Hahella chejuensis KCTC 2396: one gene and its partner. The protein of the gene in region 1 interacts with the protein of each later gene in a pairwise test. Links are inferred from orthologs where the notes say so. Each region holds a gene or a part of one and is shown on either strand. Other genes may lie near its edges. The genes, in order: gyrA and gyrB.

The links.
Region 2: the proteins of gyrA (region 1) and gyrB interact in binary tests that used the Escherichia coli proteins (3 or more experiments, as listed by UniProt). The link is inferred for Hahella chejuensis KCTC 2396 from one-to-one orthologs.

What each region holds. Positions count from the first base shown.
Region 1 is NC_007645.1:5,118,252-5,133,033, reverse strand. What follows is about bases 7,688-10,897. They hold gyrA (DNA gyrase subunit A), read left to right. Parts: upstream 7,688-8,057; coding sequence 8,058-10,697; downstream 10,698-10,897. Other genes in these bases: serC (3-phosphoserine/phosphohydroxythreonine transaminase), read left to right, coding at 10,759-10,897; HCH_RS22395 (CBS domain-containing protein), read left to right, coding at 7,688-7,743. Outside these bases: HCH_RS22420 (argininosuccinate synthase), read left to right, coding at 1-587; HCH_RS22415 (Ig-like domain-containing protein), read right to left, coding at 683-3,820; HCH_RS22410 (fumarate hydratase), read left to right, coding at 4,292-5,815; HCH_RS22405 (4a-hydroxytetrahydrobiopterin dehydratase), read left to right, coding at 5,913-6,251; purU (formyltetrahydrofolate deformylase), read left to right, coding at 6,297-7,151; more of HCH_RS22395, read left to right, coding at 7,315-7,687; more of serC, read left to right, coding at 10,898-11,844; pheA (prephenate dehydratase), read left to right, coding at 11,848-12,945; HCH_RS22375 (bifunctional prephenate dehydrogenase/3-phosphoshikimate 1-carboxyvinyltransferase), read left to right, coding at 13,057-14,782. UniProt on the Escherichia coli protein: A type II topoisomerase that negatively supercoils closed circular double-stranded (ds) DNA in an ATP-dependent manner to maintain chromosomes in an underwound state.
Region 2 is NC_007645.1:3,696-18,328, forward strand. The notes cover bases 2,206-5,266. They hold gyrB (DNA topoisomerase (ATP-hydrolyzing) subunit B), read left to right. Parts: upstream 2,206-2,557; coding sequence 2,558-4,975; downstream 4,976-5,266. Other genes in these bases: recF (DNA replication/repair protein RecF), read left to right, coding at 2,206-2,534; HCH_RS00035 (shikimate kinase), read right to left, coding at 5,047-5,266. Outside these bases: HCH_RS00015 (ABC1 kinase family protein), read left to right, coding at 1-710; HCH_RS00020 (MarC family protein), read left to right, coding at 784-1,386; more of recF, read left to right, coding at 1,407-2,205; more of HCH_RS00035, read right to left, coding at 5,267-5,574; HCH_RS00040 (ABC transporter ATP-binding protein), read right to left, coding at 5,888-6,868; HCH_RS00045 (dipeptide/oligopeptide/nickel ABC transporter permease/ATP-binding protein), read right to left, coding at 6,865-8,763; HCH_RS00050 (ABC transporter permease), read right to left, coding at 8,760-9,707; HCH_RS00055 (ABC transporter substrate-binding protein), read right to left, coding at 10,278-11,846; HCH_RS34075 (hypothetical protein), read right to left, coding at 12,186-12,356; HCH_RS00060 (metalloregulator ArsR/SmtB family transcription factor), read left to right, coding at 12,745-13,119; HCH_RS00065 (class II fumarate hydratase), read right to left, coding at 13,163-14,512; HCH_RS00070 (hypothetical protein), read right to left, coding at 14,559-14,633. UniProt on the Escherichia coli protein: DNA gyrase negatively supercoils closed circular double-stranded DNA in an ATP-dependent manner to maintain chromosomes in an underwound state.

The DNA of each region.
Region 1 (14,782 bases):
CTCCGGAAGCTGCGCCGGATCAGGCCACCTATCTGGAATTGACCTATCAAAATGGCGATATCGTCGCTATTGACGGCGAAGCCCTGGCTCCGCATGAAGTCATTGAGAGATTAAACAAGGTTGGCGGCGTCAATGGCGTGGGACGTCTGGATATCGTTGAGAACCGCTATGTGGGGATGAAGTCTCGCGGCTGTTATGAAACGCCAGGGGGAACCATCATGTTGCGCGCCCATCGCGCCATTGAGTCCATTACTTTGGACAAAGAGCTGGCTCACCTGAAAGACAGCCTGATGCCGAAGTACGCGGAACTGATTTATAACGGCTATTGGTGGTCGCCGGAGCGTCTGGCTCTGCAGAAGTTGATCGATGAATCGCAGCAACACGTCAATGGCGTGGTGCGGGTCAAGCTGTACAAGGGCAACGTAATCGTAGCGGGACGTAAGTCCGAAGACAGCCTGTTCGACGACCGCATCGCCACTTTTGAAGATGACGGCGGCGTTTACAACCAACGTGATGCGGAAGGCTTCATCAAGCTAAACGCCCTGCGTATGCGCATTGCCGCTGATAAAGGCCGTAGCATGAAATAACGCCGAATTCGGCTCAAAAAAACCGCCATGTTGGCGGTTTTTTTATGTCGGTTCAGCGCCCTTGCAAGGCGGGGCGCTTTTCTTCGATGTTTACCTTAGTTGCTAAGGTTCAGCTGCTTGTTGGTTCTGGCTTGATAGTCTGCTTCCGTCTCCAGGCCGGTAGTCTCGCCCGCCAATGCTGCAGTAGTGTCCACGGCGGCGGATGAAATCTCACCGCCTAGCGTGAAGAATGCAACGGACTCCGTTACGCCCTCTGCAAAGGATGCTTGGCGGCGCGCGGTTTCCGCGGCTACATCCGGGTAAGAGGAGGCTTCCGACGACGAGACGATCGGCAGTACATACATGGCGTGAGAGCCATAGCTGAGACGGCTGATTAATGTGTCGGGAGAGCCTGAAGGGGCAGCGGCGTCAAGCGTATTGGTCGCTCCCATTTGTTCGGCCAGTTTATCCACACCGGATAACAGGTCTGGATAAGGCGTTCCAAAACCGGTCGTTAATTGGGTGGTTTCCGTTTCTATTACGTTGGTTTGATCGCTCACATAGCCGATTTGTGCGTTGCCGTTCACATCAGGGCGGCCAGCCAGTTCAATCATCAATACGCCGGTATCGTCAGCGGAAGTTTGATAGTTCCCGCTATAGTTGATCGACGTATTCAAGTTGTCAGCGAAGCTGATGGGGTCCACGGCGTCCAGCGCGGCCTGAAACACTCCCAGGAAGGTTTCATAGCTGGTGGTTCCCTGGGCGATTCCGGCTGCGGACAAACCGCCGATAATGGTAGGCGCGAATGACGGAGAGTTCTCCAGCATGCGTACAATGCCTGAGGAGGGCGTTAATAGCACAGCGGCTTTTATGTTGTCCATCGGCGTGCTGTTGGCGACGCTCACAAACGGGGTGCCGATGAGCGTGCCCAGAGAGTGGCCCATAAAGAACACGTTGTTGTTATCCAGGTCACCCGCAGCATATAGGCCGCCGCTGGGACCGTCCAAATCAATCGAGCTGATGGTTTGTCTCAGGTTTAACAGGTCAATGACGCCTTGGCGATTCTTGTCGCGGCTATTGATGAAGCCTGTCAGATTGATAAACAGGCTGCCGGATGAGCCAGAGGCGCTGTCAGGATCAAAATTCATCGCTACCGCTTGCTGTGCGGCGTTGGAAGTGTAATCGAAGTGGCGCTCGTTATCCGTGTGGGCGATGCCGGGGATGGTGCTGCCGGCGTTGGCGACGGTGTTTTCGAAGGAAGCTAACGCGCGAATCGCTTTGTCCAACTCAGTGTCCCCACTTGAGCCGCCAGCAACAACGTTATTGATTGTGGTCTGGGCTGCAGCAGCGTCAACTTTTAATGTCGCCATAACGGTGCCGAGGTTGAGTATCTTGTCCACGACAGCTTGGTTGTTTTCGTCATTCGGAGCTAGCGATGCTGGCAGTCCACTTTCTTGACCTGCCGCCAATAGAGTGGCCGCCAAGCCAAGCTTTTTCGCAGTCGAAGCGGGAGCTACGCCATGTACGACTTGGTCTATAGCGATGGTGGCGAAACATTTTTCAGCCAGGGCTGTTCCTACGGACAACGCTGCGCTTCTATCCGTAGTGATGCCGTGTTGGAAAATGACGGTTTTTAGCGGTTTGGGGCAGGCTGAGGTATTGTCGGGATATATCGCCAGCCAGGGAATAGGCAGGGCGTCCACTTGCTGCGGGAATGGGAACACGTAATTTACCACTGATGAGGTGGCTTCCCGGGTGCTGGTGTCGCCTTGCGGCAGAGCCAGTCCCGCAGAGCTGAAGGTGGTGTTAAGCGTATCCGCCAGAGTTTTATTGGCGGTCCAGGCGCTTGATTGGATGGGGGTGCCGTCCGAATCCGTGGGAACGCCCAAGTAGTAGGGGACAGTAATGGTTCCCTGGGAGACCAACGGCTCGATCTCATTACTCCCGTCGAGGAATGAGCTGGTTAGCGCCGAGATCAGGTTCACGTGAACGCTGGAGCTGGTATTGGTGACGGTCCGCGCCTGCGGAGTGGGCAACAAGGCTGAAAAACTGCTTGCAAGGACTGCCGATGCGCAACCTATTGCCTCGGCTCCGCTTTTGTCATTGCAGGGAGGGGAGTCGAATATTGGTGTAAATGCGGCTTTTTGTGCTGCAGTGGGAAATGCCGCCACTGCGCCGTCCGCAGCGATTTTTATGTCGGAATAATCTACGTCAGAATCGCTGTCCACACTGGTTCCCGATTCGACGACCGCTTTGGCGGCGCTGATGCGAATAAAGCCCGTTAATTGATCGCTAAACCATTCCGCCGGGTTGGCGATATACTCCATTACCTTCTCGTCCCCTGATGTGGTGAAAGAGTAGGTAAGTGCGATATTGCTCGCAGAGAGCGGGTTCATGCTCAGAGCTGAGCGGGTAGTGTTGTTCAATGCGAAATATGATTGCGCAACAGGTTCCCAGAAGCTGTTGATAATGGTGCGAACAGGCTCAAGCTGGGAGGAGGGGAGATTGCCGCTGCCGGTTAACAGGTAGTAATTAGGGTCCATGGTTATGGCTTGCCCCGTAGCGTCCTCAACTTCGTTGGTGACTATAACCAGATAGCGAGTTTTTGGTTTAAGGGGCTTGGTTGGTTGAATTCTTAGCGTGCTGGCGCCTGATAACTCAATAACAGAAGCCTTAATGGCTGGCGCATCCGCAATTGCCGCCCCGAGAATGGCGGCTGCGGTTGCTGGGTCGCTCTCTGCGGCGGCCAATAGCGCGCCGGCTGCCAAAGGTATAGTGGGCGGCTCAGAAATGGACAGACCTTGAATCGGCTCCCTGCTGGCGTAGGCCAATTCAAGCAAGAAGACATTCTGATTCGGGTTGGGGACCAAGCTTCCGTCAGAAGAAATAAACGAGTCTGTGCTTAAACTGTCGCCATCCAGCTCGCCGGAGAATGATATGTCTATTGGGGCAATGGTGGATGCGCCGCTTAAAGACCCCAGGGCCGCCAGGACCGGGTTTGCGGTTGAGTCTGAAAATGTGCCGTCCGCGGCGGTTTGATCAAGTAGAAGATCATTGGGGACGGGAACCAGGCTGGCGACAGGATTGAACAGTGGCCAAGTTCTGCCTTCAAACTGCCCCTCTAGCGAATCGGGCAAATCCCCATCATATTCATTTTGCGCTCCAGCATTGGCGTTGCCGCCGCCTCCGCCTCCACACCCCGATAAAGTGACCGCCGACGCTACCGCCAGACTGAGAAAGGTTTTCTTGAACATAGGTAGGACCTTCTTCCTTTTATTATTGCTTTCAGAATGTTCCCGGCGTGACTGAATTATTCGCTCCAGTTCTTCGCCAAAAAAGTTTTATCAGCATAGGTTAGATTTCATCGGCCTGAAAGCCGTGAAATCATACGCCGCACAATAAAATAAGCCTTTCGCCCGATGCAATAGTGGCGTTCAGGCGCAGGCGTTTGGTGATTTTCTCATGCATCGTCAGGAGTTTAGCTCATTTTTCCTGTGGTTGGACTCTCTAATTCACAAATGGGAAAAATAGATTAGACCTGGCCCTGGCTGCTGCGGTTGCAAAGGCGCCGTATTCGTTAACAGTTTAAGGCTGAACTTGGGGGGCGAATTAGGTACAATTTCCGCCTAAATCAAATAAGGCGGGCACTTGGCGTCCCTTGGGAGGCGTCGCTGTCGGCCAAAGCTGTGACTACTCCAAGAACCATGTAAAAAGAGAGTGCGTGCATGACCACCGTGATCCGTCAAGACGATCTCATCGACAGCGTATTCGACGCGCTGCAGTTTATCTCCTATTACCATCCCGTCGACTTTATTAAAGCGGTTCATGCTGCCTATGAGCGCGAAGAGTCCACTGCCGCCAAGGATGCACTGGCGCAAATTTTGATCAACTCCCGCATGTGCGCAGAGGGGCGTCGTCCCATCTGTCAGGACACCGGTATCGTGACTGTGTTTTTAAATATCGGAATGGACGTGCGCTGGGAGGCGAACATGAGCGTCGAGGATATGGTTAATGAAGGCGTACGTCGCGCGTATCTGCATCCCGACAATATTCTGCGGGCGTCTGTTCTGGCTGATCCTGACGGTGCGCGCAAGAACACGAAAGACAACACCCCCGCTATCATCCACATGAAAGTCGTTCCTGGCGACAAAGTCGAAGTGCATGTTGCGGCCAAAGGCGGCGGTTCTGAGGCTAAGTCCAAGTTTGCGATGCTTAACCCGTCCGACTCTGTTGCAGAATGGGTGCTGGAGCAGGTGCCGAAGATGGGCGCTGGCTGGTGTCCGCCCGGCATGTTGGGGATAGGTATCGGCGGCACGGCGGAGAAAGCAATGGAGTTAGCCAAAGAGGCGTTGCTTGATCCTATCGATATCCAGGACTTGCAGGCGCGTGGCGCGGCTAACCGTAGCGAGGAGTTGCGTCTGGAGCTGTTCGAGAAAGTCAATGCGTTGGGTATCGGGGCGCAAGGTCTGGGTGGTTTGACAACTGTACTGGACGTCAAAGTAAAAGACTATCCGACCCATGCCGCCAACAAGCCCGTCGCTATCATTCCCAACTGCGCTGCGACTCGCCATGCGCATTTTGTGCTGGATGGCAGTGGTCCCGCATTGCAAACGCCGCCCAATCTGGATGAGTGGCCGGAAATCACCTGGGAGGTGGGCGCCAACGTTAAGCGAGTGAATATGGATACTGTCACACGGGATGAAATCGCGTCCTGGCGTCCCGGCGATACGGTGCTTTTGTCTGGAAAAATGCTGACGGGCCGTGACGCCGCCCACAAAAAAATGGTGGATATGCTCGCTCGCGGCGAATCCTTGCCAGTAGATTTGAATAACCGCTTCATTTATTACGTAGGTCCTGTTGATCCTGTGGGCGATGAGGTGGTTGGGCCTGCCGGGCCGACCACATCCACACGTATGGATAAGTTCACTCGCACTATGCTGGAGCAGACCGGTCTTATGGGTATGATCGGCAAAGCCGAACGCGGCCCGGTGGCGATTGAAGCGATTCGCGACAATAAAGCAGTTTATCTGATGGCCGTGGGCGGCGCCGCCTACCTGGTTTCTAAAGCGATTCGTTCTTCCAATGTCGTGGCTTTCCCTGAGCTGGGAATGGAAGCAATCTATGAGTTCGAAGTGAAAGATATGCCGGTTACCGTGGCGGTGGATGTAAACGGCGAGTCTGTGCATCAAACCGGTCCAGCGGAATGGCGTAAGCGCATTGCTGAAAGCGCTGTGAAAATAGTCGGCTAAGATAAATGTTGGCGATCTCTTTCTTGTAGAGTTAGGCTACAGCGACGCTGGGGCGAGCGCCCCGGCAAACGCTTAATTCAAAACAAGGAGAAAAAGCATGAGCGATACAATTCCAAGTTGCGAGGCCTGTAGACCTGACGCTGAAAAAGTAGATCCGGCGAAACTTGAGAAGTACTTGAGTCAGGTGCCTGAGTGGCGTTTGGAAGAGCGTAACGGCGTGCAAATGATCAGCCGTGACTACAAATTCAAAAACTTCGCTTTGGCGTTAGAGTTCACCAACAAGGTTGGCGCTATTGCCGAAGAAATTAACCACCACCCTGAACTGGTGACCGAGTGGGGCAAGGTCAGGGTTACCTGGTGGAGTCATACTATTAAAGGTCTGCATGAGTTGGACTTTGCGATGGCTAAGCGGTGCGAAGCAGTCTTTAACGCATAGAGGTCTGTCGCATCCCGCTGGCGTCTCACAGCTGGTAGGAAAATAATGGAAAGAACATATCGACTGGTAATCGCCTGCCCTGATCGGGTGGGTATTGTTGCGAAGGTAACCACGTTTCTGGCTACTTATAATGGGTGGCTAACCGAAGCGAGCCATCATTCGGACCCGACCAACGGTTGGTTCTATATGCGGAATGAGATAAAGGCGAGTTCGCTCCCTTTTGATCTGAACTCATTTCGTATTGCGTTCGAACCGATTGCCCGTGAGTTTCAGATGTGCTGGCATGTGGCGGATTCGCAGCAACCCAAGCGAATTGTTCTGATGGCGAGTAAGGAGTCTCACTGTCTGGCGGACTTGTTGCACCGTTGGCACGCAAAGGAGATGGATGGGGAGATCGTCGGAGTTATCTCCAATCATGATGACCTGCGCCGCATGGTGGAGTGGCATGACATTCCCTACTATCACGTGCCGGTGGACCCTGATGACAAGTCCGTCGCATTTGCTGAGGTTGAGCGACTGGTGGATGCTCTGGATGCGGAAGTGATCGTTCTTGCGCGTTACATGCAGATTCTGCCGCCGGAGCTGTGCGACAGATATACGGGACGCATTATCAATATCCATCACAGCTTCCTGCCGTCTTTCGCTGGCGCCCGCCCCTATCATCAGGCGTACAAGCGTGGCGTCAAGCTGATCGGCGCCACCTGCCATTACGTCACTCAGGATCTGGATGAAGGCCCAATTATTGAGCAGGATGTGATCAGGGTGAATCACAGCGACACCATCGAAGACATGGTGCGGCTGGGGAAAGACGTAGAGAAACAAGTGCTTGCCCGGGGCTTGCGCTATCACTTGGAAGACCGGGTGATTGTTCATGAGAACAAGACCATCGTATTTGAATAAGGTCATGTTGGACTGACATCAAACCCGGGGCGCTCGCTCCGGGCTCATTGGTTGGCGTTTCCGGCATATGGGCGTATCTTTAAGGTATCAGTGTAATGAAAGGAGTACGCTGACAGGGCGGTTAACAATAACCATCAGCAAATGCCTGCCTTAGGAGAGTCCCATGCTGCGATCCGTGAAAGTGCGTGATTATATGACAACCAACTTGGTTGTGTTTTCCCCTGAAACAGAGTTGTTTGAAGCGATTCATAAACTCCTTAAAAACAGTATCTCCGGCGCTCCTGTGGTAGATGGCAGGGGAAACCTTGTGGGGATGCTGTCGGAAGTGGACTGCCTGAAAAGTATTCTGAGCGGCAGTTACTATGACTATGAATCTTTGGGCGGCACTGTCGCTGAATATATGACCGTGGATGTGGATGTTGTCGGGCCGGAGGAAGATATTCTGGCGGTGAGTGAGCGCTTCATTAATAATCGCCGGCGTCGGTTTCCTGTGGTTGAAGAGGGAAAATTGGTGGGGCAGATCAGTCGTAAGGACGTACTGCGCGCTGTTTCAGACTTCGTCGCCCCTCAGCGGTTTCATCAGTCTGCCTGATTCGCTATAAACGATTGGCGCGCGCCTGCTGATGCGCGTCGCCAACCTGCTTCTCTCGTCCCCGGGAGAATGCCTTTAACGCCTAAAAAATATCTTATTCTCACCCTAATTAACTTCGTTGCCGCCGCCTTCTATGCTAGACTTGACCGCTTGTGGCGCAGCCCTTGGTCGAGTAAAGAGTGTGCGATTATATGCCGCTTGAACTGACTCCCCGCCGGGTTCAACGACTGCAAAACGAGCGAACCAGGGTTTGGACAGACTGTGGGTAGAACAAGAACCGAACTATCCTTTCTAGAATAGGTTATTGCTATATTATGGCTGAACTCGCCAAAGAAATACTTCCCGTCAATATTGAAGATGAACTAAAACAATCCTACCTCGACTACGCGATGAGCGTTATCGTCGGCCGTGCTTTGCCGGATGCGCGAGACGGTCTCAAGCCGGTGCACCGCCGCGTTTTGTTTGCGATGAACGAGCTGGGTAATGATTGGAACAAGTCGTACAAGAAATCCGCCCGTGTGGTTGGTGACGTCATCGGTAAATATCACCCTCATGGCGACTCCGCCGTATACGACACCATCGTACGCATGGCGCAGCCATTCTCCCTGCGATACACCTTGGTGGACGGGCAGGGCAACTTCGGCTCCATAGACGGCGATAGCGCAGCAGCGATGCGTTATACGGAAATCCGCATGGAGAAGATCGCCCATGAAATGCTGGCCGATCTCGATAAAGAGACGGTCGACTTCGCCCCTAACTACGATGGCTCAGAGCAGATTCCCGTCGTACTTCCGACCAAGGTTCCCAATCTACTTGTAAATGGGTCCTCAGGCATCGCGGTAGGGATGGCGACGAACATTCCTCCTCATAACCTGACCGAAGTGGTCAATGGATGTCTTGCTTACCTGGATAACAGCGATATAACCATTGATGAGTTGATGGAGTTTATCCCGGGTCCTGACTTCCCCACCGCAGCGATTATTAATGGTCGTGCTGGGATTTTGGAAGCCTACCGCACTGGTCGCGGTCGAATTTATATTCGCGCTCGTTACGAAATTGAACAGGACAAGAAAACCAGTAAGGAAACGATTGTAATTACTGAAATTCCTTACCAGGTTAACAAGGCCAAGCTGGTCGAAAAAATCGCTGAGCTGGTCAAAGAGAAAAAGGTTGAAGGCATCACCGAACTGCGTGATGAGTCCAGCAAGGAAGGCATGAGGGTGGTGATTGAGTTGCGTCGCGGTGAAAACGCGGACGTGCTCATGAATAACCTGTTCGCTCTTACGCCGCTGGAAACCGTATTCGGCATCAACATGGTCGCCTTGATCAATGGCGAGCCCAAACTGCTGAATCTGAAAGATTGCATCGAATGTTTTGTGCGTCATCGCCGTGAAGTGGTGACTCGCCGGACCATATACGAGCTGCGTAAAGCCCGTGAACGTGGCCACATCCTGGAGGGGCAGGCGGTGGCTTTGGCGAATATCGATCCTGTTATCGCCGTAATTAAGGCATCCTCCACTGGCGCGGAAGCCAAAGAGCGTTTGATGGCGCAGGGCTGGGCTCCGGGAGCGGTGACAGGCATGCTGGAGCGCGCAGGCGAAGACGCCTGTCGCCCTGATGATCTGGCTCCTGAGTTTGGTCTGCGTGAGGGTCTGTATTACCTGTCTGAAGTGCAAGCGCAATCCATTCTGGACTTGCGTCTGCAAAAGCTGACCGGGCTGGAAATCGAGAAGATTAACGACGAGTACCGCAGCATCATCGAGCAAATTGCTGAATTGCTGGAAATTTTGCAAAATCCAGAGCGTCTGATGGCTGTCATCCGTGAAGAACTGGAAGCTGTCCGCGAAGAATTTGGCGATGTTCGCGTTACGGAAATTACCGCCTCCAAGCGAGACCTCACGATTGCTGACCTGATCGCTGAAGAAGACATGGTGGTTACGTTGTCTCACAAAGGCTACGCCAAGACCCAGCCGCTGGAAGCCTACCAGGCGCAGAAACGCGGAGGCAAAGGCAAGGCCGCAACGGCGATTCGCGATGAGGATTTTGTTGAAAAGCTACTGATCGCCAATTCTCATGACACGATTTTGTGTTTTACTTCCCACGGCAAACTGTATTGGCTTAAGACCTATGAAATTCCTCAGGCCAGCCGTATTTCGCGTGGACGTCCGATCGTCAACATCCTGCCGCTGGCGGAAAATGAGCGCATCACTACTATGTTGCCGGTGCGTGAGTACACGGCAGATCACTATGTGTTCATGGCGACGCGTCAGGGGACGGTTAAGAAAACGCCTTTGGAGAACTTCTCACGCCCTCGCAGCAGCGGCTTGATCGCTTTGGCGCTGGATGAAGGCGACATGCTGATCGGCGCAGCCATTACCGACGGCAAGAAAGACGTCATGCTGTTCAGCAGCAGCGGCAAAGCCATTCGCTTTAATGAAGATGATGTGCGACCAATGGGGCGTACCGCTCGCGGCGTTAGAGGGATTCGTTTGGCGCAAGGACAAACTGTCGTTTCCCTTATCATTCCGCAAGAAGACGCCTATATCCTCACGGCGAGTCGCAAGGGCTACGGTAAGCGGACCGCAGTATCTGAATTCCCTGTGTACGGGCGTGGAGGTCAGGGCGTTATCGCTATCCAATGCTCTGAACGAAATGGCGACCTGGTGAGCGCTGTGCAGGTAATCAGCGGTGATCAGCTAATGTTGATCAGTAACCAGGGAACGCTGGTGCGGACGCGCTCGGACGAGGTTTCTATCGTCGGAAGAAATACTCAGGGCGTACGATTGATCCGTCTGTCCGAATCGGAAGATTTAGTCGGTGTAGAGCGGATCGCGGAGCCCGAGGAAGACGAGAGCGACTTCCAGGGCGAGGAAGGTGAAGGAGTCGAAGCCGTTGACGGAGACGATCTGGACTCTGGCGACGCAGGTGAGGAAGGCTCCGAGGCGGAAGAATAACTTTCGCTTCGGTTGGCTTGTCTAAGAAGTTTGGTTGACCAAATACCGGAGAGCGGCCTGTATGGCTGATAGAAAGTTTAATTTTTGCGCGGGCCCTTCCGCGCTGCCTACGGAAGTGTTGTTGCAGGCTCAGGCGGAACTGCTCGATTGGCGGGGTAAAGGTCTGTCAATTATGGAGATGAGTCATCGCAGTGACGATTTTGTTGCTGTGGCGGTTGAAGCTGAGCGTGACTTTCGTGAGCTGATGTCTGTGCCCGACAATTACAAAGTTCTCTTTGTGCAGGGTGGGGCCGCCACTCAGTTCGCTTCTGTGCCGCTTAATTTGCTGAAGCTCGGCGCCGAAGCGGATTATATCGATACGGGTATCTGGTCGAAGAAAGCCATTGCGGAGGCGGGGCGCTACCTTAAGGTAAATGTCGCTGCTTCCGCCAAAGATAATGGCTATGCCTGCATTCCTGCTCGTAGCGAGTGGCGTTTGAGCGAGAGCGCAGGTTATGTGCACTATACGCCCAATGAAACAATTGGCGGCGTTGAGTTTCTCGATATTCCTGACGTAGGCGATAAGCCTTTGGTGGCGGATATGTCCTCCACCATATTGTCCCGTCCCGTGGATATCAGTCGCTTCGGGGTGATATACGCCGGCGCCCAAAAGAATATTGGTCCCGCTGGCCTGACGCTGGTTATCGTGCGGGAAGACTTGCTGGGATATGCTTCCGACAGTCTGCCCACTATGCTGAACTATAAAGTGGCCAGTGAAAACGACTCCATGGTCAATACTCCGCCTACTTTTTCTTGGTACTTGGCTGGCCTGGTATTTAAGTGGCTGAAAGGAAAAGGCGGTGTGCAGGCTATGGAGGCGATTAACTGCCGCAAAGCTGACAAACTTTATTCATACATAGACGACAGCGAGTTTTATGCGAACCCGATAGATCTGTCTTGTCGTTCCTGGATGAATGTGCCCTTTACACTGAAAGATGACCGCCTGGATCAGAAGTTTCTGCAAGAGGCGGAAGGGGCGGGTCTGCTTAATCTGCAGGGGCATCGTTCGGTTGGAGGAATGCGCGCCAGTTTGTATAACGCATTGCCTGAAGAGGCGGTGGATGCGCTGATTGGGTTTATGCAAGATTTTGCTGGGAGGAATGCCTGATTCATGACCACTGAGCAGACCGAACTCGCCAGGCTGCGTGAACGAATAGACCAGATTGATCGTCAGTTGCTGGCGTTGATTTGCGAACGAGCCAAGTGCGCGCAAAGTGTCGCGGAAGTAAAAATGCGCGGCAATTCAGGGCAGGATGTCGTCTTTTATCGCCCGGAGCGGGAAGCTCAGGTTTTGCGGAAAATCATGCACGAGAACCCAGGGCCTTTAAGTGATGAAGAAGTGGCCAGGCTGTTCCGGGAAGTTATGTCGGCGTGTCTTGCTTTAGAGGCGCCCTTACATATTGCGTTTCTGGGACCGGAAGGCGCCTTTACGCATGCCGCCGCGCTCAAGCATTTTGGGCACTCCGGCGTTTGCTTGCCTCATTACGCTATTGATGAGGTCTTCCGAGAGGTTGAGGCGGGGTCTGCTCACTACGGCGTGGTCCCGGTGGAAACCTCTAATGAAGGGGTAATAAGTCACACGCTTGATGTGTTTGTTAATTCGCCTTTGCTAATATGTGGCGAAGTGGAAGTGCGTACTCACCACTTCTTAATTGCGCCAGAGCAAGTGGACGCCGCTGATATCAAGGTTGTTTATTCTTTGGCGCAGTCATTTTCTTTGTGTCGGCAATGGCTGGACGAAAGATGGCCGGGAGTGGAGCGCATTGCGGTTCCGAGTCATGCGGACGCTGTAAAAAGGGCGTCTGAACGCCAGGATGCGGCGGCGGTGGCTGGTGAGCACTGCGCCAGGCTGTATGGTATGAAAGTTCTGGCGAAAAATATCGAAGATCATCCAGATCAGATCGCCAGGTATTTGATTATTGGTAAAAATTCGGCTCCTCCAAGTGGGGATGACAAAACATCTCTAATGGTTACCATTCGCGACGAGCCGGGCGCTCTGTACAAGATGCTGGGTGTGTTTCATCGTCAAAATCTGAGCCTGACAAGAATTGATTCGCGCCCGGCCCTGAGTGGCGCGCGTCGTTATCACTTCTTTGTGGACTTTATCGGCCATAAAGACCTGCCAGAGGTCGGTGCGGCGATTCAGGAGTTGTCCCGGGATGCTCTCGACGTGCGATGTCTGGGGTCCTATCCCAAAGGCGTGCTTTAAGCGCGCCATCTGCTGGTCTCAGAAGTTTGGCTTTTGTGATGTCTTGGCTCTTTAAGGGCGTTTCAATTTATATTTTTTACGGACATGGCCGTCAAACGCGCCTGATTAATAATGTTGCAATCCCAAGTTAAATGTTTGGCCGTTGTCGGGCTGGGTCTGATCGGCGGTTCGCTCGCCAAAGCTGTGAAAGAACGCGGTTTGGCGGAGAAGGTAATTGGTTATGACCGGCGCGATACTGAGGCTGCGTTAGCCGTGCGTATGGGGGTGGTTGATGAGTCTGCCCCGGATCTTGTCACTCTCGCTTCACGGGCGGATGTTATCGTGTTGGCTGTGCCGGTGGGAGCGGTTGCGCCAGTGTTGGAGGAAATGAAGCCCGCTTTGCGGAGCGATCACATCCTTACCGATGTAGGGAGTGTTAAAGGCGAAATAGAAAAAGCCTTTGTCTCTGTATTTGGTGAAATGCCGGCAAATGCTGTGTTGGGGCATCCTATCGCCGGCTCTGAGAAGAGTGGCGTTCAGGCCGCCAATAGTGCTCTGTTTGAGAATCACAAAACCATATTGACGCCGCTTCCGGTGACGGACTCCCAGGCGCTGGGGGTGGTGGCGGCTCTGTGGCGTGGCATGGGGGCTGAAGTGCTTTTCATGTCGGTGGCTCATCATGATGAGGTGTTGGCTGCAACCAGTCATCTGCCTCACTTGATCGCCTTTTCGCTGGTCGATACGCTGGCGGGGGCGGACGATAATAAAGAAATATTTCGCTATGCAGCGGGCGGTTTTCGGGACTTCACCCGTATTGCCGCCAGCGATCCGGTGATGTGGCGGGATGTGTACCTGACCAACCGGGACGCGGTGCTGAAAGTGCTGAATGCGTTCGATGCGGATTTAAAAAAGCTGCGCAACGCTATTGCTGATGGGGACGGACAAACTTTACTTGGTGTGTTCACCCGGGCCCGGGCGGCCCGCGAACATTTCACAAAAATGCTTGAAGGAAAGGCTTACAAGACTGATATGGCTAACAATGTGACCTATGTTGCCGGGAAAGGCGGTCCGGTATGCGGCGATATTCGCGTGCCCGGAGATAAATCGATGTCCCACCGCTCCATCATGTTGGGTTCGCTGGCGGAAGGCGTTACGGAAATTGAAGGTTTTCTTGAAGGGGAAGATGCTCTGGCCACCCTGCAGGCGTTCCGGGATATGGGGGTCGTCATTGAGGGGCCTGACCGTGGCTCGGTAACAATAAATGGCGTGGGTATGCATGGTCTGAAGCAGCCGCCAGGGCCATTGTATTTGGGGAACTCTGGAACCTCCATGCGTTTGCTTGCAGGTTTGTTGAGCGGGCAGTCGTTCGATGTCGAACTCACTGGTGATGAATCCTTGTCCAAACGCCCTATGGAGCGTGTTGCAAAGCCGTTGCGGGAAATGGGGGCGGAGATTTCCACTTCTGAAGGTGGGCGCCCTCCGGTCAAAATTAAGGGCGGCTCCAGACTTCATGGTATTCATTATGATATGCCTGTCGCCAGCGCCCAGGTAAAGTCCAGTCTGGTCCTCGCAGGTCTTTATGCGGAGGGGGAAACCTCGGTGACAGAGCCTGCGCCAACTCGTGATCATAGCGAACGAATGCTGCGTGGTTTTGGTTATCCTGTAGATGTAAATGGCTCCAAGGTGACGATTAAGGGCGGACATAAGCTGAGCGCCACCAAAATTGACGTCCCTTCTGATATCTCTTCCGCGGCTTTTTTCCTGGTTGCTGCGAGCATTACTCCTGGGTCAGACCTGACCTTGCGTCATGTGGGCGTCAACCCGACTCGGGTTGGAGTAATTAGTATTCTTAAAATGA
Region 2 (14,633 bases), 5.1 Mb from region 1 along the record:
AGGCGGCCAATCTCAAGGAGTTTAGAGAGTTTCTGGTGAGTAGCGGAAACGATCAAGCGGTCGTGCCCACCGTATATGAGCAAGCCAGCACCATGCGAGTGTTAACCATGGAGCGCTTCTATGGCGTGCCTCTAACGGATCTGGAAACTATTCGCAAATACTGCTCTGATCCGGAAAAGACGCTGATTACAGCGATGAATACCTGGTTCGCCAGTTTAACCCAGTGCGACTTTTTTCATGCGGATGTTCACGCTGGCAACCTGATGGTGTTGGAAGATGGTCGCATCGGGTTTATCGACTTTGGCATAGTAGGCCGAATTGGCGCAGGAACCTGGCAGGCGGTGTCTGATTTCATCACTGCGATAATGATGGGGAATTTTCACGGCATGGCCGATGCTATGTCGCGAATAGGCATCACCAAGTCTCAATTAAGCGTAGATGACCTGGCTGCGGACATTGCCGACGTTTATAAGAAAATGGATGCGATGACGCCTGATATGCCGCCGATATATTACGACCAGCAGACTGGGGATGATGAAGTTAACAATATTCTGATGGATCTGGTGAGAATCGGTGAGCAGCACGGTTTGCACTTTCCTAGGGAGTTTGCGTTGCTGCTAAAACAATTTTTGTATTTCGACCGTTATGTACATGTACTGGCTCCAGAGCTGGATATGTTTATGGATGAAAGGCTCAGCCTGATTCAGTAACGACGGTTCACCTAGCGTAGTTGAAGAACCTAGCACATTGTTGTGTTAGGTTTTTTTGTTTAAGGGGAAGTTGATGGATATCGTATCCGCGTTGACCTTATTGATAGTGGTCATGGACCCGTTAGGGAATATTCCTTTGTTCCTGAGTATTCTTGAACGTGTAGACGTCAAAAGAAGAAAGAAGGTTTTGTTCAGAGAGCTGTTGATCGCTTTGGCGATTCTGTTGGTGTTTTTGTTCTGTGGACAGTATCTGCTCAAAATATTCAGCCTGAGCAAAGAGTCTGTGGGTATAGCTGGCGCTATCGTACTATTTATCATCGCGCTGCGTATGATCTTCCCCGCCAAGAGAGAGTGGCTTGAAGATCTCCCCGATGGCGAGCCTTTTATCGTGCCTTTGGCGATCCCCTTTGTGGCGGGTCCCTCCGCGTTAGCGACGCTGATTTTAATTTCCACCCGGGAGCCGGAAAGAATGATGGATTGGTCCATCGTGGTGTTGCTGGCCTGGTCTGTCACCGCGGTCACGCTTATGAGCTCCACCTTCTTGTATAAAGTGCTTCGTAAGCGGGGCATTATCGCGATAGAACGTCTGATGGGTATGCTTTTAATTGCGGTTTCGGTAGAGATGTTCTTGACCGGCTTGCAACCTATATTGACCAAACTGACCCACGTTTCCTGAAGCCCGATTGGATTGTTTGAATGGGTCTTAGTCGTATTGCATTCACTAACTTGCGTAATATCTCCAGTCTGAAGCTGGATACCTCTGCGAGATTACTGTTATTTCACGGGAATAACGGAAGTGGAAAAAGTAGTCTTTTGGAAGGCGTTTACCTGTTGGGTCGGGGGGCGTCTTTTCGTACTAAAGAGCTGGACTACGCTGTTTCACATCTATCCGATGAAATGGTCTGCTTTGGCGAAGCCGTCAACGAAGATGCAGGAAAATCTTTCCGTATTGGCGTTAGCCGCCAGAAAACAGGCAAGCTGACCCGGGTCAGGATCAACGGCGAGAGCGCCAGAACTTTATCTGAGCTGGCGGCGGCGCTTCCTATACTGATTGTTACGCCCGATACCTTCGGATTTATTAATGGTGGCCCTGGGGAGAGACGTCGCTTTGTCGACTGGGGAGTGTTTCACGTGGAACACCAGTTCAAGGTGGTCTGGCAGAACTGGCGCAAATTGCTATTGCAAAGGAATAAATTGCTGAAAAGTGGTAATATTAGCCGTTCTGAGTTAAGTGCGTGGGACAACCAGTACGTAGCGTATTCAGATGAGATAAGCCGATATAGAGACGCTTATTTCGCTGAACTGAAGGAAATCCTCATCGAATCTCTGAAAGAGTCCAGTGAACAAACCAGGGATATTGGCGACAAGCTGACGATTACGCTAAGCAATGGTTGGTATCAGAATGATGTCAATCATATGGATCAGCTGGCGTCGTCCGTTGAAAGCGACGTAAAAAAAGGATTTACGACTTTAGGCCCGCACCGGGCGGATATTAAAGTAAAGGTCGGTGGGGTTCACGCGAAGGAAGTGTTATCAAGAGGTCAACAGAAAACCCTGATAACTCACCTGTACTTATCACAATTAGAAATATTACGGCGGCGGACAAATCAAAGGCCCATCGTGCTTATTGATGATGTTGGAGCGGAGCTGGATACCGGAAATCAGGTAACACTGTTGACGAGAATGTTGGAGAAAGGGGCCCAGGTGTTTGTGACGGTCCTGGATAAACAGCAGTCAGAATATTTGTTCGGCCATTTTAATCAAGAATACGACACGCAAATGTTTCACGTGGAACAGGGTGCTGTCACCAAAGTCCACAATTAGCGTGTGACGGTTAGGAGAGATATATGTCCTCATCGGGAAATTATGATTCCTCAAGCATCAAAGTGTTAAAAGGCCTGGATGCGGTAAGAAAGCGTCCAGGTATGTACATTGGCGACACTGATGATGGTACCGGTCTTCACCACATGGTGTTCGAGGTAGTTGATAACTCTATCGACGAAGCCCTGGCTGGATACTGTAAAGAAGTGAAGATCACTATTCACGCCGATGAATCAATCACGGTTAGCGATGATGGCCGCGGCATTCCTGTCGATATCCATGAAGAAATGGGCGTTTCCGCAGCAGAAGTTATCATGACGATGTTGCACGCCGGTGGTAAGTTTGACGATAACAGCTATAAAGTATCTGGCGGCCTGCACGGTGTGGGCGTATCGGTAGTAAACGCGCTTTCAAAAGAACTGCGTCTGACTATCCGCCGCGACAACAAAGTTCATGAGCAGGTTTATAAGCACGGCGTACCACAAGCGCCTTTATCCGTGGTTGGCGAAACGGACCGTTCTGGCACGGAAGTTCACTTCTTCCCTTCCGCAGAAACGTTTAACAACATCGAATTCCACTACGATATTCTGGCCAAGCGTCTGCGTGAACTCGCATTTTTGAACTCTGGCGTTAAGATCACGTTGCATGATGAGCGCTCTGCGAAAACTGAGACCTTCGAGTATGAGGGCGGATTAAGAGCTTTCGTTGAGTATCTCAATCAGACCAAAAACCCGATTAACAAAGTATTCCACTTCCTGAAAGAAAGAGAAGACGGCACCGCTGTAGAAGTGTCGCTGCAGTGGAATGACTCCTTTCAGGAAAATATTTTCTGCTTTACCAACAACATTCCTCAGCGTGACGGCGGCACCCACTTGGCTGGCTTTAGAGCCGCCCTCACCCGCTCTCTTAACAGCTACATTGAAAAAGAGAGCATGCTGAAAAAGACTAAAGTAGCCACTTCCGGCGATGACGCGCGTGAAGGTTTGACTGCGATTATTTCCGTTAAAGTTCCCGATCCCAAGTTCTCCTCGCAGACCAAGGATAAACTGGTTTCCTCAGAGGTTAAGACTGCGGTCGAGCAGGAAATGAATGCCTATTTCGCGGACTTCCTGGCGGAGAACCCGCAGGACGCGAAGAACGTGGTCAACAAAATGATCGATGCAGCTCGCGCCCGAGAAGCGGCCAGAAAAGCGCGTGAAATGACGCGTCGTAAAGGCGCGCTCGACATCGCCGGTTTGCCCGGTAAGCTGGCCGACTGTCAGGAAAAAGATCCCGCTCTCTCTGAACTGTACATAGTGGAGGGTGACTCGGCGGGTGGTTCCGCCAAGCAAGGGCGTGACCGTAAAACTCAGGCTATCCTGCCTCTGAAAGGGAAGATCCTGAACGTTGAAAAGGCTCGCTTCGACAAGATGCTGTCTTCCGCTGAAGTCGGCACCCTGATTACAGCTCTGGGCTGTGGTATTGGCCGTGAAGAGTTTGATGTGAACAAGCTGCGGTATCACAGCATCATCATCATGACGGATGCGGACGTGGACGGTTCGCACATTCGCACATTGCTGCTGACTTTCTTCTTCAGACAAATGCGCGAAATCATCGAGAACGGCCATGTGTTTATTGCGATGCCTCCTTTGTACAAAGTGAAAAGAGGCAAGCAGGAGCAGTACGTTAAGGATGAGAAAGCGCTACAGCAGTACCTGACTCAGAGTGCGCTTGAAAACACACAACTGTTTGTGAATCCGGATGCTCCGCCCATTATTGGCACTGCGCTGGAGACACTGGTAACGGACTATCGTACGGCGACAGGCGTCATTGAACGCATGTCCAGAGCCTACCCTAGAGGCGTACTGAATCAGCTTCTCTACGTCCCACGCCTGACTCAGGAGCAACTCAAAGATAAATCCGCCGTTGAAACCTGGGTCGCCTTGCTCAATGAGAAGCTGGGCTATGACAACAGCACTGGTAACAACTACGTTATCAGCGTCGTGGAAGATGCGGAAAGAAGTCTGTTCCTGCCTCAGGTGGAACTGGTTCAGCATGGCGTGGACTATAAATACACCTTCAACCAGGACTTCTTTGGCTCCAGCTCTTACACCAATATTGCCGATATGGCCGAAAAACTGGACGGTCTGGTTGAGGCTGGCGCTTATGTGAAGCGGGGTGAAAAGACCCAGGCTATCGAGACCTTTGACGATTCGTTGGTCTGGTTGATGAAGGAAGCTCAGCGTGGGTTGAACATTCAGCGCTATAAAGGATTGGGCGAAATGAACCCTGAGCAGCTGTGGGAAACCACCATGGACCCAGCTGTGCGTCGCATGATGAAAGTCACCATTGAAGATGCAATCGCTGCGGATCAGATCTTTAACACTTTGATGGGCGATGATGTAGAGCCGCGTCGTGACTTCATCCAGACCAACGCGCTGTCTGTTATGAACTTGGACGTGTAACAACCTCTCCTCTCTATATTAAAAAATTTAAAAGGGCTGCAATCGCAGCCCTTTTTTTCGCCATCGTTTGTTTATGAGTTCCATGAAAGCAGGCAGTTCTCCATCTCTTTTGGAGAACGAATCCGAATAAAGCGAATGTGGCCGTATTGCGGGTCTCTCATTATCGACAGGGATTTTTCGCGGTTTTTCTTATAGGTAGTAATGGTCCAGAGGACGATAGAATCCCTGCTGAACAGTTTGCGTAATGACTCTCTATTGCCTGTGCCCGCCCAAAGTTCCTTTTTTGTAATGATGCGGGTTATTGCTCTTTTGATTGCTTGGAAGAGTGTGCGGAGGAAAGAGTAGTCAATCCAAACGACTATCTGCGCTCTCTCCCACTTTAGCTGCGTTCTGCTGTTGTAATTACCGTCCAATACCCAGTTTTCCTGCTGCAGTGCTTGCGCAACCCGGGCGCTGAAGATTTCTTCTGGATGGTTTCGCCAGTCAGGCCCCCAATATAGGGCGTCCATTTCTATATAAGGAATGTCGAGCTTTTTTGAAAGCCTTTTACTGAAAGTGGACTTTCCGCTGCCACTGGTTCCTATTACGTTAATTCTCATCTTCACTCCTTATATTCAGAAAAGGTTAAACAGGGGGTGAAGCAACGCGGGAGCGACATTATAGAGTTTTCTGACTAGGCATATACCTGAATTGTCTTAACTTAGAGGCAACACGCAACGATGGCTTTGGACAATGTTCTAAGTTATCTCCATATCAATTCAGACTTATTCCACGACGTATAGATTTTATGCCATTGAAGAGACAAAAGCTGGCATGTCAGAGGAGGATAAAATGGGAAAGTCTGATGGCCGCTGATAAATCTATGAGAGCTCTGATTGCGGCAAATCTCCCAGAAGAGCCGTCATTAAGGCGTCAATGAATCTCCCCCACAGGAAAATGGCAAGCGGCTATGCGCTCCTCTCCTTCCATAGGTCGAAGTTTGGGAAGCTCATGGCGACATTTGTCCCGCGCATTGGCGCAGCGGGGAGCGAACGGGCAGCCGGGTGGCGGTGCGGCGGGATCGGGAAGCTCTATGGTTTCGCTCTCCCCTCGCAAACCTTTTTTACCAGGAAGCGGGATAGAGTCGAGTAGCAAACGGGTGTAAGGGTGCTTGGGAGACCGGAACAGCTCGCTGGCTGGCCCTTGTTCCACGATGCGTCCGAAATACATCACTGCGACCATATCGCTGATTGCTTCCACGACGGCCAGATCATGGCTGATAAATACGTAAGCGAGGCGATAGCGCTGCTGGAGATCCTGCAGCAGGTTCAGCACCTGGGCCTGTATAGAGACATCCAGCGCGGAAACCGGTTCATCCAGAATCAGGATCTGAGGTTGCGCAGCCAATGCTCGTGCAATGCCGACGCGTTGCGCCTGGCCGCCGGATAATTCGTGAGGATAACGCTCAAGTAGCTCTGGCCGTAATCCAACGGCCTCCATAAGCTCCTGTAAACGTCTGGAGCGTGCGTATTTCTTCATCCCCAGTAGAAGCTCCATTGGCGCCTCTAAAATCGCACTGATCGCTTTACGGGGGTTGAGAGCGCTAAGAGAGTCCTGAAACACATACTGGATCTGGGCATGCAGCTGCTGATGTCCGTCACGGCCCCAATCATTGCGCGACCCCCCATGTAACGCCACGTGGCCTGCATTGGGTTGATCAAGGCCTACCAACATGCGCGCCAGGGTGGACTTGCCGCAACCGGATTCCCCCACAATGCCTAGCGTGGCGCCGGCCTGAATACTTAGATCCACGCCCTGTACGGCCTGAATAAGCGGCTTGCGTCGTCCAAGCCAATCACGTTCGCCGCCATAGTGACGAGTGAGGTTGCTGGCGGTCAGGAGAGCATCGCTCATGGATCGGCTTTCCATAGGGGTTTGATACAGCGGGCGAAACGATGATCGCCCAGTGAGCGTAAACCAATATCATTGTTGCGGCAGTCGTCTTCCTCGAAAGGACATCTCTCTGCGAACGCGCACCCGACAGGGAGATTGTTTAGCGCGGGAGGAGAGCCAGGAATTGCGGGCAGGCGGTGTTGGCCTCGACCTGGAATGGGGACGCAATCAATCAAAAGGCGGGTATAGGGATGAGCGGGTCTGTTCAATACCTCCCAGGCGGCGCCCACTTCCACGATACGACCGGCGTACATGACCGCCACGCGATCACAGATTTCGGAAACAACGCCAAAGTCATGGGTAATGAACAAAAGCGCCGCGCCGCTTTGTGTCCGCTGTTGGTTCATCAACTTTAACACTTGAGCCTGTACCGTGACATCCAGGGCGGTAGTGGGTTCATCCGCCACGATGATGTGTGGATGATTGGCGAGAGCCATGGCGATGCAAACCCGCTGTCGCATGCCTCCGGAAAGCTCATGGGGATAACTGTGCGCTTTGGACGCGGCGTTGGGAAGGCGCACTTGTTCAAGCAGGGTCACTGCGGCGCGCCACGCCTCCGCATGAGAATAAGGCTGGTGCGCTTGAATAGCCTCTGCGACCTGGGCGCCGACGCTAAAAAGCGGGTGTAGACTGGAGAGAGGGTCCTGGAATATGTAGGCGATTTTCCCGCCTCTGAGCGCCTGTATGCGATGCAGTGGGAAAGAGAGTAGATCTTCCCCGCTCCGCCAGACTTGGCCTCCTACGATGCGTCCAGGCGGCGTAGGCGCTAACCTGAGCAGCGACATCGCCGTGACAGACTTACCGGAGCCGGATTCGCCTACCAACCCCAAACACTCCCCTTTTCCCAACTCAAAGCTGACGCCGTTCACCGCCTTGTATATATCCGTCCCAACCTGAAACTCGGTGTATAGATTGCACACCGCCAGAGCGTTTTGTGACTTGGTGTCGGAGGATATCTGATTCGGTGCGCGTTGTATTTCCGTCATGGCGGCGGGACGGGTTAAAGAACCGGATTTCAATTTGGGATCAAGCACGTCCCTGACGCCATCGCCAATCAAATTGACGCTCATGACCAGCGCGAAGATCATCAGCCCTGGAATAACCGACACATGTGGCGCCGTGAACAGCAACTTGCGTCCCTCCCCCAGCATTGAGCCCAGATCCGCTTGCGGCGGTTGTGCGCCCAAACCGAGAAAACTGAGTCCTGCGGTTTCCAATATCATCCAGCCCAGGGTTGTCGACATGGTGATGACGATGACGGGAGCTACATTAGGCAGTATTTCCGTTAGCAGAATGCGCACAGGACCTTTGCCGGAAAGCCTGGCTGCGTCGACAAAATCCCGTCTTGTCAGACTCAAAGCGACGCCTCGGATATTGCGGGCGAAGAAGGGAATATTCACCAGAGCGATGGCGTAGAGAGCGTTCGATAATCCCGGCCCCAATGCGGCGACTATCGCCAACGCCAGTAAAATGTATGGAAAAGCCATTAACATATCAACGCCGCGCATCAATACATTATCCGTTCGTCCTCCCGCAAAGCCTGCGACCAGTCCCAACGCGGAGCCGATAACGGAAGCGATCAGCGTGGCGGATAAACCCACAGCGATGCTGACGCGCGCCCCCCATATCAAACGAGACAGGAGGTCTCTTCCCAGATGATCCGTCCCCAATAAATGTCCCTCGCTTAATGGGCGTAGTAATCGCTCCGCCGGCGCGGTGTCATTCGGCGCAGACAACGGTAATAACGGGGCCGCCAGAGCGATGACTGCGACAAAAAGAAACAGGCAAAGCCCAAAAAATGCGATGTGATTATGCCTGAACAGGGTCCAGGCGCTGGGGCGAGATGAGCGAGTCATGAGGTCAGTCTGGGATCAAGTCGATGCTGCGCCACATCCGCAGCCAGGTTAAAAAGGACGTAGGAGGTAGCGACCACCAACACCCCGCCTTGTGCGAGCAGGATGTCCCGAGTCGCGATCGCCTGCACTAACATGCGGCCTATTCCCGGCCATTGGAACACTGTTTCAATATAGACAGCGCCGCCAAGCACAAAGCCAGCCTGAATGCCTAATACTGGGATAATGGCGACCAAGGCTGCTTTGAAAGCATGGCGATAGATAACGCGGCGCTCACTCAGTCCCTTGGCGCGAGCGGTGCGAATATAGTCCTGCCGCAACACTTCCAGCATGGCGCCTCGCGTTAAGCGGGCGATTACGCCAGTAGCGATGACCGCCAGCGTGACGGCCGGTAAGGCGAGATGTGAGAGTAAGTCTAGAAAACCGCCGCCGCCGTAAATGGCGTACATACCGCTCGCCGGTAGGCATTGCAACGTGACGGCGAACACTAATATAAGCAGCAATCCCAGCCAGAATGACGGCGTTGAAATACCAATCAAAACCAACAATGTGATCAGTCTGTCCGCCCAGCTGAACTGACGCGCCGCAGAAACAATCCCCGCCAATAGTCCGAACAGAGAGCATAGCAAAAAGGAGGCGCCGGCGAGCGTCAAGGTAGCGCTGAAGCGCTCTAAAACCTCGTCCAACACAGGGCGATTCAAGCTGTAAGAACGGCCTAAATCACCTTGCAGAATGTGTCCCAACCAGATGAAATATTGTTCAAATAGGCTATGATTTAACCCAAGTTGGCGGTTAATTCGGGCGATATTCTCAGGCGTCGCATAGGCGCCGAGGATGGCCGTGGCGGGATCTCCAGGAATCATGGCCATGATCAAAAAGACGATTGCGGTCATTCCGAACAGAACAGGAATGACGAGAAGGAGACGTTTGGCGATATAGCCCCACATGGATATCAGAGCTTTTCTTTGGCGATGGGAAAACGGGGGAGAATAGGTGACAAAAACTCCCGAGTATTCCAGTGTTTTTCCTTGCAAGAAATCTTGTGACAGCTCGGAGAGTTTGGAGGGGAATTTGGGGCGTAAATGGGTTTTTTCGCGACTTCTTTTCCTTTGCTCATTGAAAATGGTCCTTTTGGAAGTGCTTATTTTGGAGGCGATAGCTTGGTTAGACGCGGGCTATTTCTTCACTTTTATAGCGGTAAAAATGGATTAAAGCGTCTATTTTTTGATCTTCCTGGGACAGGATTGTCGGTCAATTTCCCGTTATTAAAAAGTGATCGCCGATCAATAATTACGTTATAAATTTTCATGATAATTTTAACTTAAAAATTAAGCGGCTTTTGCCGGTTACTAGTGTAAACTCCATCTAAAAAATAGATTAATAAGATGATTTTAAAGAAATTTACTATTAGACAGCTAACGAACCAATAAATTACAGATAGCGTGTTTAAGATCATAGTCACGCAGTAATACTTGTTTGTATGTAGTAGATCGCCGGTTAGGTTTTCCAGATAAGTTTCATAGCTTATTCACCGCTGTTAAATCCAAAAAAAATGAAGGTTGCAATTTGAAGTTTTTAACACGTGTATTGCTGACGGCGTTTTGCTTCCAATTGGCGATGAACGCCCAGGGAGCGTCTTCCTCTACGATGAACTGCATTTCCTTGTAAAGTGTGGCTCTCTCATCCTGGTCTGTCGCGCGACGCGCTCGCTCAAGCAAATCGTCCACTTTGGGGTTGGCGTAGTAACCGGAGTTGAAGCCGCCCTTATCCGGCCAGGCGTCGCTACGTAAGGCGAGATAAGGCAAGGTATCGGGGTCGTTGGTCATCCAGGCCATTTCCGCCATATCGACGTCTCCCGGCAATCCGGGATTCACTTTGCTGAGAAAGGTATTCCACTCATAAGTCACTATTTTTACCTGAAGACCCACTTTGGCGAGATCCGCCTGAATCGCGGCTCCTATAGCGACAGGCTCCAGCATTCCTGAGCCCCCTTCCGTCACATAAAACGTGAGCTGCGCGCCTTCGCGCCCCGCCGCCTTGATCAGCGCCCGCGCCTTGTCGGGGTTATAAGCGTAAGTATCCAGGTTTGTGTTATACGCCCAGGCGAAGGCGGGCGGGATGGGTCCTTTGGCGATTTCAGCAGTGCCTTGCAACACGTTCTCCACTAACGCCTTCTTATCAATAGCGTAGTTGATCGCCTGACGCATACGGCGATCCGCAAAGGGGCCTTTCTTGTTGTTGAGAATTAAAAACCATAAATGCGGTCCTGCCTGTTGATAAACCTGGAATCCAGGATCTTTCTCGAACACAGCCAGATTATCCGGCGGGGTTTCCACCATCAGATCCACGCCGCCGGATAACATTTCCGCCATCCGCGTGTTGGCGTCGGTGATTGGACGGAACACCACCGCTTCCAGAGGCGGCGCGTCATCCCAATAATTTTCGTTGCGGACAATGACTACTTTGGCGTTGCTGACCCACTCAGCAAAGCGGAAAGGGCCGGTTCCCGCAGGATGTCGCCCATAATCCTTGGCGTACTTTTTCACTGAGTCAGGCGAGATAATCAGACCGGTAGGGTAAGCCAGGTTGGATAGAAACGGAGCGTAAGGCGCTTTTAATACGAATCGAATCTGGAGGTCGTCGATTGCTTCCACCTTCTCTATCGGACTGAAGAAAAACGCTAAGGGAAAAGGACCGGTGTCGTGATAAGGATGATTCTCGTCAAGCATACGCTCGAAATTGAACTTTACCGCTTCTGCAGTGAGTGGCGCGCCATCATGAAATAGCACGCCTTTGCGCAGAGTAAAGGTGTAAATCTTGCCGTCGTCGCTGATGGTCCAGGACTCCGCCAACGCTGGCTCTACCTCCAAGGTTCCGTCCTTGTAACGCACCAGGCCGTCATAGAGGTTGATCAGAATGCGAAAGTCATTGAGGGCAGTGACGGCGTGGGGGTCCAGGGACTTGGGTTCGGCGATCTGGCCGACGACTAGAACATTAGCGGGAGTTTGCGCCGCGCTGGGTGAAGTTAATGCAAAGAATGAGAGGCAGCAAACGAGGACGCGCAGAACGCCTGACAGCCGGCCCATAATACTCTCCTTGTGCGGAAGCGTTACTTACGCGTCTCCGAGGCTCTCCTTTCTGACCCTACACCTGAACATTACGGGCGACATTTGGTGGGGCGCTGAGCGGCTCGGTACTGTCCTTGACGCAGCCTTATTACACCATAAAGAACATTTCCCACAACCTCAATGCTTTGGGCGGTTCAGTCTCTGCTGAATGTCTGGACGGGGGTAAATGGTTTGCCGACATAGCAGGCCGCTGTGGGAGACAGCGGCGTAACCTGAGAAGTTTACTGTGGGCGAGTAACAGTGAAGATATCGAATGCTCAGAGTGAGTTAGTGTGTAATTACATACTCTATTTCGCTTTATTTTCCAGTAAGGGAGCGTTTCATTAGGGGAGTGAGTTTATCGTTGTAACGAGAAAGAACATCCTCGTCTGACGTCAGAATACGCAGGTACTTCCAGTACTTCTCACCCTCGGCGGAGAACATGGCGAGCTTGCTGTCCAGTTTCCACTCTTCGTCATCCAGACCCACTCATCCCTCCAAAAAACGCCGCCACGATGAATTATTAATATGGCAATGATATTGGCATGTTAATAACCAGGCGCATGGATGCGCCTGCGCGGCGGCTAGCCGCGGGAGACAGGGCCTGACCTGTGCAGGCCCTGTCGTTGCAGACAAATAGAAGGAAGCTATTTGTCTGCCTGATTAATAACAAGGCGATGAAAACAGCATATTCTCTGCTGAGACCAGCTGGGAGAGCCTTCAGGTCTGTTTGCCTGTGGAACTTGAAGCTCTAGCGGTGGTCTTTATGAAGCAAGCTCGGGGGCGATGTTAACCATTGATTTACCCCCCGGGATGGTTCTATATGAATCTTGTCGTTAAAAACAATTAGAAACTGATAAGCGTAGTAGGGACTAATATGAGTACGGATAATGTGTTTAAGGCCCTGTCCTCCACCCCCCGTAGAAGAATTCTGGCGTATCTTTCGAAATCGCCGCTGACGGCGGGAGAAATCGCCGACCGGTTTGATATCTCCAAGCCGGCTATCTCCAAACATCTTTCCATATTATTGGCGTCAGGGCTGGTGCAGGAAGAGAAAAAAGGACTTTATGTCACTTACTCTTTGGTAGAGGAAAATGTCGCTAACGCACTGATGAGCTTTCTTTCCGAAGTTTGCTCACTTAATCGTTATACCCAAGATGAGAGCGCAGATAGCGACGCTTTGAGTGAACCGGCGCAGGAAGCGTCTGAAGGCAAACAGGACGCCCTTGCGACGATAGTGGAAAAGTCGTGACGCCTGCGCGCCACGAGACTTTTCTTTAGCGGTGAGGCGACGCTTACAGGCCGCCGTGAGTCAGTTTGGCCGGGTCCAGTAACTTCTCCAGTTCCTGACGGGACAGATCGGTTTGCTCCTCCGCCACGTCGATGACCGGGCGTCCCTCTTTGTAAGCCTGTTTGGCGATTTCCGCCGCCTTCAGGTAACCGATGATTGGATTCAGCGCGGTGACCAGAATCGGGTTGCGGGACAGCGCTTCCTGCAGCTTGGCTTCGTTGACTTTGAAAGTGGCGATGGCTTTATCCGCCAGCAGACGACTGGCGTTCGCCAGCAGTTCAACACTTTGCAGCAGGTTGCGAGCGATCAAAGGCAGCATCACGTTCAACTCAAAATTACCAGACTGTCCGCCAATGGTGATGGCCGCGTCGTTGCCAATAACTTGCGCCGCCACCATGGCTGCGGCTTCTGGAATGACCGGATTCACCTTACCAGGCATGATGGAGGACCCGGGCTGCAGCGCTTCCAGCTCGATCTCGCCAAGTCCCGCCAGCGGACCTGAGTTCATCCAGCGCAGGTCGTTGGCGATTTTCATGAGGGCGACGGCGACCGTCTTCAGCTGACCGGACAGGGAGACGGCGATGTCCTGCGAACCGATATGGGAGAAAAAATTCGCCGCCGGTTTGAAGTTCAGACCTGTCATCTCACTGAGCTGGCGATTGAATTCCGCAGCGAAATCAGGATGCGCATTGATGCCGGTTCCTACCGCTGTGCCGCCCTGCGCCAGGGTTTGCAATGCAGGTTGCGCCGCCGCCAGTGCGTTGATGCTCTGCTCTATTTGCGCGCCCCAGGCCAGCAGGCTCTGACTCAGGCGCACCGGCATGGCGTCCATCAGGTGGGTGCGGCCAGTCTTGATGTAACCGTCGGTTTGCGCGGCTTTGTCCTGAATGGTCTTTAACAGGTGACGCAGCGCCGGCAGCAACTGCTTGTCTAACTCCAGCGCCGCACTGATGTGAATGCTGCTGGGAATGATGTCGTTGCTGCTTTGTCCGTAATTGATGTGGTCGTTGGGGCTGACTTTTTCATCCAGAATACGGCTGGCCAGATTCGCCAAGACTTCATTGGCGTTCATATTGGTGCTGGTGCCGGAGCCGGTCTGGAAGACGTCGACCGGAAAGTGGGCCATCATGTCGTCGGCGGCCAGAAGCTGCTGCGCCGCTTCGCAAATAGCGTCGCCCATTTTGGCGGGAATCAGCTCCAGTTTGACGTTGGCGCGCGCGGCGGCGGACTTGGCCAGAAGCAGCGCGCGAATAAAGGCGTCCGGCAGACGCTCGCCGCTGATTGGAAAGTTATTTACGGCCCGCTGGGTTTGCGCGGCGTACAGGGCGTTTTCCGGGACCTGCAGTTCGCCCATGCTGTCTTTTTCGATACGGGTTTTCACACTGTCTCTCCTGAGTGTTTCAGCCGGTCAGGCTGGCTTGAAAGAAATGGCTGGTGGTTCTGAGTTCATAGAGCAACCGGTTCAATTGGCGACG